3 regions of the Streptomyces sp. NPDC001816 genome follow, and region 1 is predicted to be linked to each of the others. Evidence: riboswitches for the same ligand, from Rfam matches in the RefSeq annotation. Region 1 holds a riboswitch; each other region holds the start of a gene.

What was found. A riboswitch is a leader RNA that binds a small molecule or an ion and turns the genes downstream of it on or off. The one in region 1 is predicted to bind cyclic di-AMP.
Region 2: linked by a shared signal. The riboswitch ahead of ACFYZZ_RS40160 (transglycosylase SLT domain-containing protein) and the one ahead of ACFYZZ_RS00625 (M23 family metallopeptidase) in region 1 are both predicted to bind cyclic di-AMP.
Region 3: linked by a shared signal. The riboswitch ahead of ACFYZZ_RS38940 (NlpC/P60 family protein) and the one ahead of ACFYZZ_RS00625 (M23 family metallopeptidase) in region 1 are both predicted to bind cyclic di-AMP.

What each region holds. Positions count from the first base shown of each region.
Region 1 covers NZ_JBIATY010000001.1:143,049-147,225, reverse strand. Annotated here, with positions in the region: gene ACFYZZ_RS00640 (GNAT family N-acetyltransferase) at 1-667, opposite strand, end outside; gene ACFYZZ_RS00635 (HPr family phosphocarrier protein) at 845-1,126, shown strand; gene ACFYZZ_RS00630 (GntR family transcriptional regulator) at 1,310-2,005, opposite strand; gene ACFYZZ_RS00625 (M23 family metallopeptidase) at 2,204-2,959, opposite strand; cyclic di-AMP (ydaO/yuaA leader) riboswitch at 2,972-3,135, opposite strand; gene ACFYZZ_RS00620 (M16 family metallopeptidase) at 3,358-4,177, opposite strand, start outside.
Region 2 covers NZ_JBIATY010000016.1:167,330-171,506, forward strand. Annotated here, with positions in the region: gene ACFYZZ_RS40150 (FAD-dependent oxidoreductase) at 1-993, shown strand, start outside; gene ACFYZZ_RS40155 (HAD family hydrolase) at 1,148-1,960, shown strand; gene ACFYZZ_RS40160 (transglycosylase SLT domain-containing protein) at 1,996-2,484, opposite strand; cyclic di-AMP (ydaO/yuaA leader) riboswitch at 2,490-2,703, opposite strand; gene ACFYZZ_RS40165 (polyprenyl synthetase family protein) at 3,203-4,177, shown strand, end outside.
Region 3 covers NZ_JBIATY010000015.1:174,675-178,851, forward strand. Annotated here, with positions in the region: gene pcrA (DNA helicase PcrA) at 1-1,875, opposite strand, end outside; cyclic di-AMP (ydaO/yuaA leader) riboswitch at 2,139-2,312, shown strand; gene ACFYZZ_RS38940 (NlpC/P60 family protein) at 2,321-3,532, shown strand; gene ACFYZZ_RS38945 (tellurite resistance/C4-dicarboxylate transporter family protein) at 3,637-4,177, shown strand, end outside.

The DNA.
Region 1 (4,177 bases):
CACCGACGACCGCCACGGAGCCGGGTGCCAGCAGCCGCCGTACCGAGCGGGCCTCGGCGCGCTGCTCCCGCGCGCGCTGCACCGCGAGGGAGCGGTCGGTGGGTTCGAGATCGAACTCCAGACGTACGACGCCGTCCTCGAAGCTGCGCTTCTGCGTGTACCCGGCGTCCGTGAACACCTTGATCATCTTGGTGTTGGCGGGCAGCACCTCGGCGGCGAAGCGGCGGATCCCGCGCTCGCGGGCGACGGCGGCGATGTGTTCCAGGAGGGCGGAGGCGACCCCGCGGCCCTGGTGGGCGTCCTGCACCAGGAAGGCGACCTCGGCCTCGTCGGCGGGAGCGGAGGCGGGCAGACCGTCGGCACCAATGCGGTCATAGCGTACGGTGGCGATGAACTCGCCGCCGATCGTGGCGGCAAGTCCCACCCTGTCCACAAAGTCGTGGTGCGTGAAGCGGTGGACGTCCTTGGCGGAGAGTCGTGGGTACGGCGCGAAGAAGCGGTAGTACTTCGACTCGTCCGAGACCTGCTCGTAGAAGCTGACGAGGCGATCGGCGTCATCAACGGTGATGGGCCGGATGCGCGCGGTACCCCCGTCGCGCAGCACCACGTCCGCCTCCCAGTGGGCGGGGTACTCGTGCCGGTCCTGCCGGTCCGCCGGGCTCTGCATGGGCCCCAGAGTAAGGCTCGCGTACGACAACGGCGCGAGGCAGTCTGTGCAGGACGGAAGTCGGACCGAGGCCGCGGTCCGACGGCACACCGGAGCGGGACGAAGGACCGTTCCGGGCACGCTTTGCGATATGGGAAACTGGTCTAGACAACCCTGAACACCGAAGGGCAGCAACACATGGCTGAGCGCCGCGTCAACGTCGGCTGGGCCGAGGGCCTCCACGCCCGCCCCGCATCCATCTTCGTCCGGGCCGCCACGGCCGCAGGTGTCCCGGTGACGATCGCCAAGGCTGACGGCAACCCCGTCAACGCGGCCTCCATGCTGGCTGTCCTGGGCCTGGGCGCCCAGGGCGGCGAGGAGATCGTCCTCGCCTCCGACGCCGAGGGCGCGGACATCGCCCTGGACCGTCTGGCCAAGCTGGTCTCCGAGGGGCTGGAAGAGCTCCCCGAGACCGTCTGAGGCATGCCAGGAAGCCGCGTCACCCTTTCCGGGTGGCGCGGCTTCCGCATTCTTTGCACCCGGTCCGGGGAATTCACCACAGGCACACCGAAGGCACGCGACCGCGAATTCACGGCGCACCGGGAAAAGGGCAGCGGAAATACCCGCCCATCGAATATCTCCTCTTTGTATACGGCGCCCGTGTTAATGCCGCAGGCTCTGCATGTTTACGGCATGTTGCGAGTTCCTCACACGCTCGGAGCGGTCCCCGCCCGAGGTGAACCGCAGCCGGTGCGCGCCCGTCGAGCGCTCCGTGTGCATCGCCGTGATCGCCCGCGCGCGCTCGCTGTCGCCGCGTGCCACCGCGTCCACGATCGCGCCGTGCTCCGCCCAGGAGTCCACCGGACTCGGCGGCGCCTCCACCGTGTACATCCAGGCGATCTTGTGCCGCAGCTGGGTCAGCATCGAGGACAGCGAGGGGCTTCCGGAGGCCTGCGCCAGCGTCTCGTGGAACCAGCCGCCCAGCGAGCGCAGATCGTCGCTGCTGCCCCGCCTGGCCCGCTCCTGGCCCAGCCGGACCAGCCCTCGCAGCACCTTCAGATGGGCCTCGGTGCGCCGCTGGGCGGCCCGGGAGGCGCCGAGCGGCTCCAGGAGCGTGCGCATCTCCAGCAGGTCGGCGGCCTCCTGCTCGGTCGGCTCGGCCACGCACGCGCCCGCGTGCCGTCGGGTCACCACGAAGCCCTCCGCCTCCAGGGTGCGCAGGGCCTCACGGACAGGGACGCGCGAGACGCCGTAGCGGCGGGCGAGGACTTCCTCGGTGAGGCGGCCGCCGCGCTCGTAGACACCCGCGACGATGTCGTCCCGGATCGCCGTGCACACCGAGTGCGCCGGAATACGCATGACCGACCTCCGCTTTAATCCCCGTGAAACGTCGACGATGGACGCATGTTCCGTGACTCTATTGCAATGAGCCGGAATTTCCGACGGCAGGCCGGAATCCATGGATATTTTTTGGACAGCGGATGCCGCAGGCACTGCGAAAAACGGCGAAAGCCCCGGCTCGTGAGCCGGGGCTTCGGGATGTCGTGCGCCGGAGCGTCAGACGTTCACGCCGTGCTGGCGGAGATAGGCGATCGGGTCGACGTCCGAACCGTACTCGGAGGTCGTGCGGGCCTCGAAGTGCAGATGCGGTCCGGTGACGTTGCCGGTCGCGCCGGACAGGCCGATCTGCTGGCCCGGGAGGACCTTCTGGCCCACGACGACGCCGATGGACGACAGGTGTCCGTACTGGGTGTACATGCCGTCGGCCATCCGGATCACGATCTGGTTGCCGTACGCGCCGCCCCACCCGGTGGAGACGACCGTGCCGGAGCCGACCGCGTGGACGGACGTCCCGCTGGCCGCGTGGAAGTCGATGCCGGTGTGGGAACCGGAGGACCACAGGGAGCTGCTGGCCTTGTAGCCGGTGGAGACGTACGAGTGCGCGATCGGGGCGACGAAGGCGTTCAGGCGCTTGCGCTCGGCCTCTCGCGCGGCGCGGGCCTGGGCCTCGCGCTCCTTCTTCGCCTCCATCGCGGCCACCTTGGCCGCGGCCTCCTCGGCCGCCTTCTGCCGGGCGGCCACCAGCTGGGCCTCGGCCTGCGCGTCGATCTGCTCGGCGACCGAGTCGCTTTCGGTGATGACCGGGGTGAGGCCGGTGTCCTCGACGGAGTTGTCCGCGGCGAGCGCCGGGCCGGCCGCCAGGGTGCCGACGACACCGGTGGTGGTGAGGGCCGCGACACCGGCCGCCTGAACGGTGGTGCGCTTGACCCGGCCGGGCTTGCGGTGCTTCCCGGTGGCGTACATGAACGCCATGAAGTGGCTGGTCCTTTCCTTCCCTCTCGCCTACCGGGTTAGCTGACGGGTTCGGAGCAGGAAGGTCTCCTACGGACCCCCTCGCCGGTGCGCGGGCGTCCGATTCACCCCAGGGACTGCGGTGGGTCCCCGGCTCCCCTGGCTCGCGCCGTGGGGGGACTCGGCGATGACTGTCCGGTGCCGCGGGCGCGGCGCACTGCCTGACGAACAGCCCGGTCGACGCTATGCGGCCCGACTTTCGATCCCCAAACGGATCCGGGCTTTTGTAGCGCATCCCACAGGCCAGACAGGCAACCTCTGCCCCAATTCGGACATCTGGGGAAGGGCTCCGCACGGCAAAGGGCCCTGACGACCCGTCGGATCGTCAGGGCCCCACGCGCGCGGTGCGCCGTAAGCCGCTACTCGGCTGCCACGACGGTGACTTCGCCGATGCCGAGCGCCTCGACCGACGCCTTGATCTCGGCCGCGTCACCGACGAGGACGGTCACCAGGCGGTCCACCGGGAAGGCGTTGATGACCGCCGCGGTGGCCTCCACGGTGCCGGTGCCGGCGAGCTGCTGATACAGAGTCGCCTGGAAGTCGTCGGGCAGGTACTGCTCGACCTGGTCCGCCAGCGTGCTCGCGACGGCCGCCGCGGTCTCGTACTTCAGCGGCGCCACACCGACCAGGTTCTGCACGGCGACGTCCCGCTCGGCGTCGGTCAGGCCCTCCGCGGCGAGCGTGCGCAGCACCGTCCACAGGTCCTGCAGCGCGGGACCGGTGTTCGGGGTGTCCACGGAGCCGCTGATCGCGAGCATCGCGGCGCCCGTGCCGTCCGGCGCGGAGCGCAGGACCTGCCCGAAGGAGCGCACGCCGTAGGTGTAGCCCTTCTCCTCGCGCAGGACGCGGTCCAGGCGGGAGGTGAGGGTGCCGCCGAGGCAGTAGGTGCCGAGCACCTGGGCGGCCCACACGCGGTCGTGCCGGTCGGGTCCGATCCGGCCGATGAGCAGCTGGGTCTGGACGGCGCCCGGCCGGTCGACGATGACCACCCGGCCGGTGTCGTCGGCGGTCACCGGCGGCACGGGCCGCGGCGCGCCCGGGGTGCCCGTCCAGGCGCCCAGGGTGTCGGCGAGCAGCTCGTCCAGGTCGGTGCCGGTGAGGTCGCCGACCACGACCACGGTGGCCGTGGCGGGCCGCACATGGCGGTCGTAGAAGGCGCGGACGGCCGAAGCGTCGATC
Region 2 (4,177 bases), on a different contig from region 1:
TGCGACGCGGCCGGTGTCCGCCGGCTGGTGACCGACGAGGACATCGTCCCGGTGGAGACCTTCATCGCCTACGGCGAGTGGTTCCAGGAGAAGCTGCTGCCCGACCTGGAGCAGGTCCGGGTCGTCTCCGTGGACCGCGACAAGAGCGGCGGGTTCGAACTCAAGCTGGACTCGGGGGAGTTGTTCACCGCACGCGCAGTCGTGGTCGCCACCGGGCTGTCCGGGCTGGCCCATCTCCCGGCAGAGCTGGCGGCAGCGGCCGACGGTCCGGCGCTCACGGGGCCGGTCTCCCACAGCTCCCAGCACCACGACCTCACCCGCTTCGCCGGCAAGGAGCTGATCGTCGTCGGCGCCGGCCAGTCCGCGCTGGAGGCGGCCACCCTCGCGGCCGAGGCCGGCGCCCGGGTGCGCGTGGTCGCGCGCGGCCGCGGCCGGGTCGCCTTCGGCGCCCCGCCCTGGGAGCAGCCGAGGCTGCGCCCCGAGTCGCCCTTCGGCCGTGCCTGGTCCCTGTGGGCGCTCAGCCACTACCCCCACCCGTACCGCTTCCTGCCCGCCCGCACCCGCCACTACCTGGTCCGCCGGGTCCTCGGTCCGCTCGGCGCCTGGTGGCTGCGCGACCGCTTCGAGGGCAGGGTGCAGGTCCAGGAGGTCGAGCGGGTGGTGGGCGCCGAGGCCCCGGACGGCAGCCCGGTCCTCACCGTCCGCACCCACGGCAAGGGCACCGAGCGGCTCTCGGCCGACCATGTGATCGCGGCCACCGGCTACCGCGTGAACATCGCCGCGATGGACTTCCTCGGCCCTGAGCTGCGCACCCGGCTGGCGGTGAGCCGGGGCACGCCCAGGCTCGGACCCGGGTACGTCTCCTCCGTCCCCGGCCTGTACTTCACCGGCCTCCCGGCGGCGTCCTCGTACGGCCCGGTGATGCGCTTCGTCTGCGGCACGGAGTTCGCCTCGCCGCGCCTGGCCGGGCATCTGGCGGCGGCACACGGCTGAGCCGCGGACGACGCCGTCTCGCTCACCGGCAGGTCCGATCGCGTCAACTCCACCACCATCAGGGCGGCCGCAGGGGCCACTTGGGGCCGAGGAGCACACAAGTCCGGGAACTTCAGGGTGAGTCGGCGGGGCGTGGGATCCGTATTCTCTGATCATGGCCGCACCCCCCGCATACTCACTGATCGCCACCGACCTGGACGGGACGCTGCTGCGCGGCGACGACACCGTCTCCGACCGGTCGCGCGCCGCGCTGGAGCGGGTGGCACGGGCCGGCGCCCGGCACCTGGTGGTGACGGGCCGCCCGGCTCCTCGGGTACGGCCCCTCCTGGAGGGCCTCGGCAGCACGGGGCTCGCGGTGTGCGGGCAGGGCGCGCAGGTCTACGACGCCGGCGCCGACCGTCTGCTGTGGTCGGTCCGGCTGGACCGGGAACTGGCCGAGACCGCGCTCGGCAAGATCGAGGCCGAGGTGGGGCAGGTCTACGCGGCCGTCGACCAGGACGGCGTGGACGGGCTCACCCTGATCGAACCCGGGTATCTGATGCCGCACCCGACCCTGCCCGCCGTGCGGGTCGGCCGCCGCGACGACCTGTGGTGCGAGCCCATCAGCAAGGTGCTGCTGCGCCACCACACGCTGTCCGACGACGAGTTGGCGGCGATCGCACGCTCGGCGGTGGGCTCGCTGGCGACGGTCACGATGTCGGGGCCCGGGACCGTGGAACTGCAGCCGTCCGGGGTCACGAAGGCGACGGGGCTGGCGCTGGCCGCCGAGTACCTGGGGATCGCCGCCGGCCGGGCCCTCGCGTTCGGCGACATGCCCAACGACATCCCCATGTTCGACTGGGCCGGACGCGGCGTCGCCATGGCCAACGCCCACCCCGAACTCAAGGCCGTCGCCGATGAGATCACCACGTCGAACGAGGACGACGGCATCGCCGTCGTCCTCGAAAGACTGTTCCCGACCGACTGACCGGGATATCAGTAGTGGCCCGCCGCGGGCGCCGGTCAGTAGGCGCCGAAGACGTTGTCGATCGACCCGTAGCGCTTGGCCGCGTAGTTGCAGGCGGCCGTGATGTTCGCGACCGGGTCGTAGATGTCGAAGGACGTTCCGGCCACGTGGTACGCGTTGAACGTCGGGTCGATGACCTGGAGCAGGCCCTTGGACGGGATGCCCTTGGCCGCGTTGGAGTCCCAGAGGTTGATGGCCGCCGGGTTGCCCGACGACTCACGGATGACATTGCGGTAGATGCCGTTGTACGTCCCCGGGATGCCCTTCTCGCGCATGATCGCGAGCGACTCGCGGATCCAGCCGTCGAGGTTGTTCGGGTACCCGGCGAGCGTGGTGGCCGGCGTGCTGGCCGTGGGGGTGGCCGCGGAGGCGCTGGTCGCGCCGATGACGGGAAGGGCGAGCACGGCGGCGCCGGTGCCGATGACGGCGAGCTTGCGGACGAGGCGGTTGGTGCGGGTGCGGCGGGGCTGAGCGGCAGCAAGCATGGGGACGTTCCTCTCCGTCGCCTACGAGGTGAGCTGTCGGGTTCGGGCGGGGAGGTGCCCGGCCGTACCTCTGGGGGGAGGCACGACTTCACCCCTAGCTGTCCCGGCGCGACGTGCGTCGTCCGGTCCGGCGGCTTACCTGGGTCCCCCGCTCCTGCCGTACGAATGAGTTCGTCGATGGGTGGTGTCAGACGCGGCAGGATTCGGCGTTCGTCTGACTGGCCCGGAAGCTATGCGACAGCACATGTCGGGAACAAGTACTGAATTCACCCAATGAGGCAGTTGACCTTGATCTATTCCAAATGGGGCACTTGATCCTTTGCGGTTGCCAACGCTCAACTGCCCGATGTGGAAAGGGGAGAACGAGGGTGGCGCCCCTTGGCCGATTCCCGGGCCCGCGTGACCCAACTCACGAAATGGCAAAGGGTACCAAATCAGACATGGGGGATTCGGGAGATTTGCTGGGTGTGGTGCAAAAGGAGTACTCCGCCCGCCGTGCGGTTCGCGACAAATCGGGCGAGATCCTGTTAAGTCGTTGTGTACCCACACTTATCAGATGATCAAAAACATACCGGCCCTGATCCGATACCGCCCGGGCTGGACCGGTGGGCGCTATCGGTGATCGAAACAGGACCGGATACGCTGACTTGAGTGATGGCAACGACCTATCGACAAACCGTGTAATCGCCAGCAGACACCAGCAGACAGGAGACCCCTCGTGACCGTCGTCGGGCCGTTCGGGCTGAGCGTGCGGGACCAGGCTCTGGAAGCCGATGTCCAGGCCGGATTGGCGGCTGTCGAGGAAGGCTTGCTCGAAGCCACCAAGAGCGAGGTCCCGTTCATCACGGAGGCCGCGCAGCACCTCGTACGGGCCGGTGGGAAGCGGTTCAGGCCGCTGCTCGTCATGCTCGCGGCGCAGTTCGGCGATCCGTACGCGCCGGGCGTCGTGCCGTCGGCCGTCGTCGTGGAGCTGACCCACCTGGCCACGCTGTACCACGACGACGTCATGGACGAGGCGTCCGTGCGGCGCGGCGTGGACAGCGCCAACACCCGCTGGGGCAACTCGGTCGCGGTCCTCACCGGCGACTTCCTCTTCGCCCGCGCCTCTCAGATCCTCGCCGACCTCGGCCCCGAGGCGGTCCGGGTCCAGGCCCTCGCGTTCGAGCGGCTGGTCACCGGGCAGATCCTGGAGACCGCGGGACCCTCGGACGGCCGCGACCCGGTCGACCACTACCTGGACGTGCTCGGCGGCAAGACGGGCTCCCTGGTGGCCGTGTCGTGCCGGTTCGGCGCCATGATGTCCGGCGCCGACGAGACGGTCGTCGACGTGCTCACGCAGTACGGCGAACGGCTCGGGGTCGCCTTCCAGCTCGCGGACGACGTCCTGGACATCGCCTCCGACTCGCACGAGTCCGGCAAGACCCCGGGCACCGACCTGCGCGAGGGCATCCCGACGCTGCCCGTGCTCCGGCTGCGCGAGCGGGCCGCCCGCCTCGGCCTGGCCGAGGACATCGCGCTGTGCGAGCTGCTCGACTCCGACCTCAGCGACGACGCCCGGCACGCCGAGGCGCTGACCGCGCTGCGCGCGCACCCCGCGCTGGAGCAGGCCCGCCGGGACACCGTCCGGTACGCGGAGGAGGCGCGGGCGGCGCTCGCCCCGCTGCCGGAGTGCGACGCCAAGGCGGCGCTGCTC
Region 3 (4,177 bases), on a different contig from region 1:
GACCAGCGCGACCTGCTCCAGGAAGTCGGACAGCGCCACCGACTCGCCCTCGCCGCGCTCCTGCTCGAACTCCAGGGCCACGGCCGCGAGTTCCTGGAGGTTCTCGATACGGGTCTCGTCCTGCGGGTCGGTCGAGGCCTGCAACTCGGCCAGGTAGCCGGTGCGTTCGAGCACCGCCTCCAGGACGGTCGCCGGTCCCGCGCCGGACTCCACGATCGTGCGCAGGTCCTCCATCAGCGTGTTGAACCGCTTGACCGCGTTGGTGGACCGCGCGGCCATGCCGTACGCCTCGTCCACGCGCTTCAGGGCCTGCGGGAAGCTGATCTTCTCGCGCTGGGAGAGGGCGTCGATCATCGCCTCGGCGCGCTCGCCGATGCCCCGCTTGGGGACGTTGAGGATGCGGCGCAGCGGCACCGAGTCCTCGGGGTTGGCGAGGACGCGCAGGTAGGCCAGGACGTCCCGGACCTCCTTGCGCTCGTAGAAGCGGACGCCGCCGACGACCTTGTAGGGCAGGCCGACGCGGATGAAGACCTCTTCGAAGACACGGGACTGGGCGTTGGTGCGGTAGAAGACGGCGACGTCACCGGACTTCGCCTCGCCCGCGTCCGTGAGGCGGTCTATCTCGTCGGCGACGAACTGGGCCTCGTCGTGCTCGGTGTCGGCGACGTAGCCGGTGATCCGGGCGCCCTGGCCGGCGTTGGTCCACAGGTTCTTCGGGCGGCGGGACTCGTTGCGCTCGATGACCGCGTTGGCGGCGGACAGGATGGTCTGCGTGGAGCGGTAGTTCTGCTCCAGCAGGATCGTCGTCGCGTTCGGGTAGTCCTCCTCGAACTGGAGGATGTTGCGGATGGTCGCGCCCCGGAAGGCGTAGATCGACTGGTCCGCGTCACCCACGACGCACAGTTCGGCGGGCGGGAGGTCGTACTCGCTGGGCGGGGTGTCGGCGTCCTCGGGGGCGTGCTCGCCGGTGCCGACCAGCTCGCGCACCAGCGCGTACTGGGCGTGGTTGGTGTCCTGGTACTCGTCGACCAGGACGTGCCGGAAGCGGCGGCGGTAGTGCTCGGCGACGTCCGGGAAGGCGCGCAGCAGGTTGACCGTCGTCATGATCAGGTCGTCGAAGTCGAGCGCGTTGGCCTCGCGCAGCCGCGACTGGTAGAGCGCGTAGGCCTGGGCGAGGGTCTTCTCGAAGCCGTCGGCGGCCTGGGCGGCGAAGTCCTCCTCGTCGATCAGCTCGTTCTTGAGGTTGCTGATCTTGGCGCTGAAGGACTTGGGCGGGAAGCGCTTGGGGTCGAGGTCCAGATCGCGGCAGACCAGGGCCATCAGGCGCTTGCTGTCGGCGGCGTCGTAGATGGAGAAGCTCGACGTGAAGCCGAGCTTCTTCGACTCGCGCCGCAGGATCCGTACGCACGCGCTATGGAAGGTCATGACCCACATCGCGTTCGCGCGCGGGCCGACGAGCTGCTCGACGCGCTCCTTCATCTCGCCCGCGGCCTTGTTGGTGAAGGTGATCGCGAGGATCTGGCCCGGGTGCACGTTCCGCTCGGCGAGCAGGTGGGCGATGCGGTGGGTGAGCACACGGGTCTTGCCGGAGCCTGCGCCGGCGACGATGAGCAGCGGGGAGCCGGCGTGGACGACCGCGGCGCGCTGGTTCTCGTTCAGCCCCTCCAGGAGCGCCGCCGCGTCGAGCGCGGGGCGGGGCGCGCCGTCGCGGTAGTACGCGTCCCGGTCCGGCGGTACGTCGAACTTCCCGCCGAACAGATCGTCCGGAAGCGGCTCCGGAGCGTGATCGTCCTCGGGCGGCGGCGGGGGCTCCTCCTCGCGCCCGCGAGGGGCCTGGAGGTCCGCCAGGAAGCTGTCGTCAAAGAGGCTGCTCATCGCTCTCCGAGTCTAGGGCGCCGCACCGACAACCGGCTGCCGTCCCGGGAACATGGCTGGTTCGGAAAAGACGGGTCCTTCGCACCCAGGACGGCCGAACAGCCCCTCACACAGCGGAATCACCCTGTGACACGGGAGCGATCCCACACCCAGGTCACGAAAATGTATCGGACATATCGTGCACCAACCTTCACACGAGACACACCAGTTGGCTAGGTTGCGGGGCGGGCCGCACGCCCCCTTCCGGCGAACGTCGCCGATCCGCGCGGCCTCCGCCGAGTCCGGCGCGCCCCCGCACGGTGCCCGGAGCCGGGGACCCACCGACCTTTGGGGTGAATCGGCACACGTCCCGTCCCGGGACGAGTGCCGTAGGGCAAACCTTCCGACCACCCGCCCGAACCCGACAGCTAACCCGGTAGGCGGCACATGGAAGGAGTCGCCTCCCTTGGCGTCGCACCGCAAGTCGCGCCCCGCGGGCACACTCGGAGCAGGTTTCCGCACCCCAGTCCTCGCCACCGCCGCCCTCACCTCCGTGGCCGTGCTGTCCCAGACGGCCGACGCCGCTCCCGCGGCCGATGGAAAGCCGAGCCTGGAGGAGGTCGAGAAGAAGGTCGACGACCTCTACCGCCAGGCGGAGTCGGCGACCGAGAAGTACAACGCCGCCAAGGAGCAGACCGGCAAGCAGCGCACCCACATCGACAGCCTGCGCGACGAGGTCGCCCGGCGGACCGCCCGGATGAACAAGGCCCGCGAGGAGCTGGGCACGTTCGCCGCCGCCCAGTACCGGACCGGGGCCGCCTCGTCCGACACCGCCACCTTCCTGCTCGCGGACAGTCCCCAGGACTACTTCGACCAGAGCCAGCTGATGAACCGGCTGACCTCGCGACAGAAGAGCGCCGTCGACGATTACGTCACCGAGCAGGCCGCGACCATGAAGAAGCGGCAGGAGGCCGCCAAGAGCCTCCAGACGCTGTCCGAGTCGCAGAACGAACTGCAGACCGCCAAGGCCACCGTCCAGAAGAAGCTCGCCTCCGCGCGCGAACTGCTGTCCCAGCTGACGGCCGAGGAGAAGGCCCGGCTGGCGGCGATCGAGCGGCAGAAGCAGGAGGAGGCCGCGCGCAAGGCCGCGGAGCTGGCCAAGCAGCAGGCGGCAGCGGCCAAGTCCAAGGAGGAGGCCCAGGCCCAGGCGCAGGCGAGCGGTTCGTCCACGTCCAGCGGCTCGTCGACCTCCGGCGGCTCGTCCAGCTCTGGGGGCTCGACCAGCTCCGGCGGCTCGTCGACGTCCTCCGGGACGTATGCCACCAAGGCCGAGAAGGCGATCGCCTTCGCCCGCGCCCAGATCGGGAAGCCCTACGTGTGGGGCGCCACCGGACCAGGCTCGTACGACTGCTCGGGCCTCACCCAGGCCGCCTGGAAGGCCGCCGGCGTCTCGCTCCCGCGCACCACCTACGACCAGGTGAACGCCGGCACCACGGTCTCCCTGGCCAATGCGCAGCCCGGCGACCTGATCTTCTTCTACGACGACATCAGCCACGTCGGCATCTACATAGGCAACGGCATGATGATCCACGCCCCCAAGCCGGGCGCGTACGTCCGCGAGGAGTCGATCTACTACGGCGGCGAATCGATCATCCACAGCTTTGTCCGACCCGCCTGACCACCCCCTTCGTCCAGCCCGACCGTCCCCTTTTCGAAGTTTCGAGCGCCACGCGCGCGCGTGGCCTCCGCGCCCCGCCCGCGCGGCTGCCTAGCATCGGGCCCATGCCCGGCATCTCAGCTCTGCGTACGTGGTGGGCGGGGCGTCCGCCGGCGGCGGGTGCCGCAGTCATGGCGACCGGCATCGTCTCGGTGGGCCTGCATCTGACGGGCCCCGAGCCGGTGTCCCGGGTCTTCCTGTGGCTGGCCTGCGTCGCCTGGGTGGCGCTGGCCGCCGACTTCCTCGTACGGCTGGTGGCGCAGCGGGAACGCTGGGTGGCCGAGGCGCGCAGCCCGGGCTCGCTCACCGCCGTCGCCGCCACGGCCGTGCTCGGCGCCCGGTTCTCGGCGCTCGGCCGGCAGACGCCGGCCGAGGCGGCGCTGGCGCTGGCCGTGGTGCTCTGGCCGGTGCTGCTGTACCTGGTCATGCAGCACTGGGAGCGGCACATGCCGGGAGCGGTGTTCCTGTGTTGTGTCGCCACACAGGGGCTTGCGGTGCTGGCGGCCACGCTGGCCGCGGCCGAGACGACGGCCTGGCTCGCGCACGCCGCGCTGGTGCTGTTCTGGCTGGGCCTGGTGCTCTACGGCCTCGCCCTGCCGCGCTTCG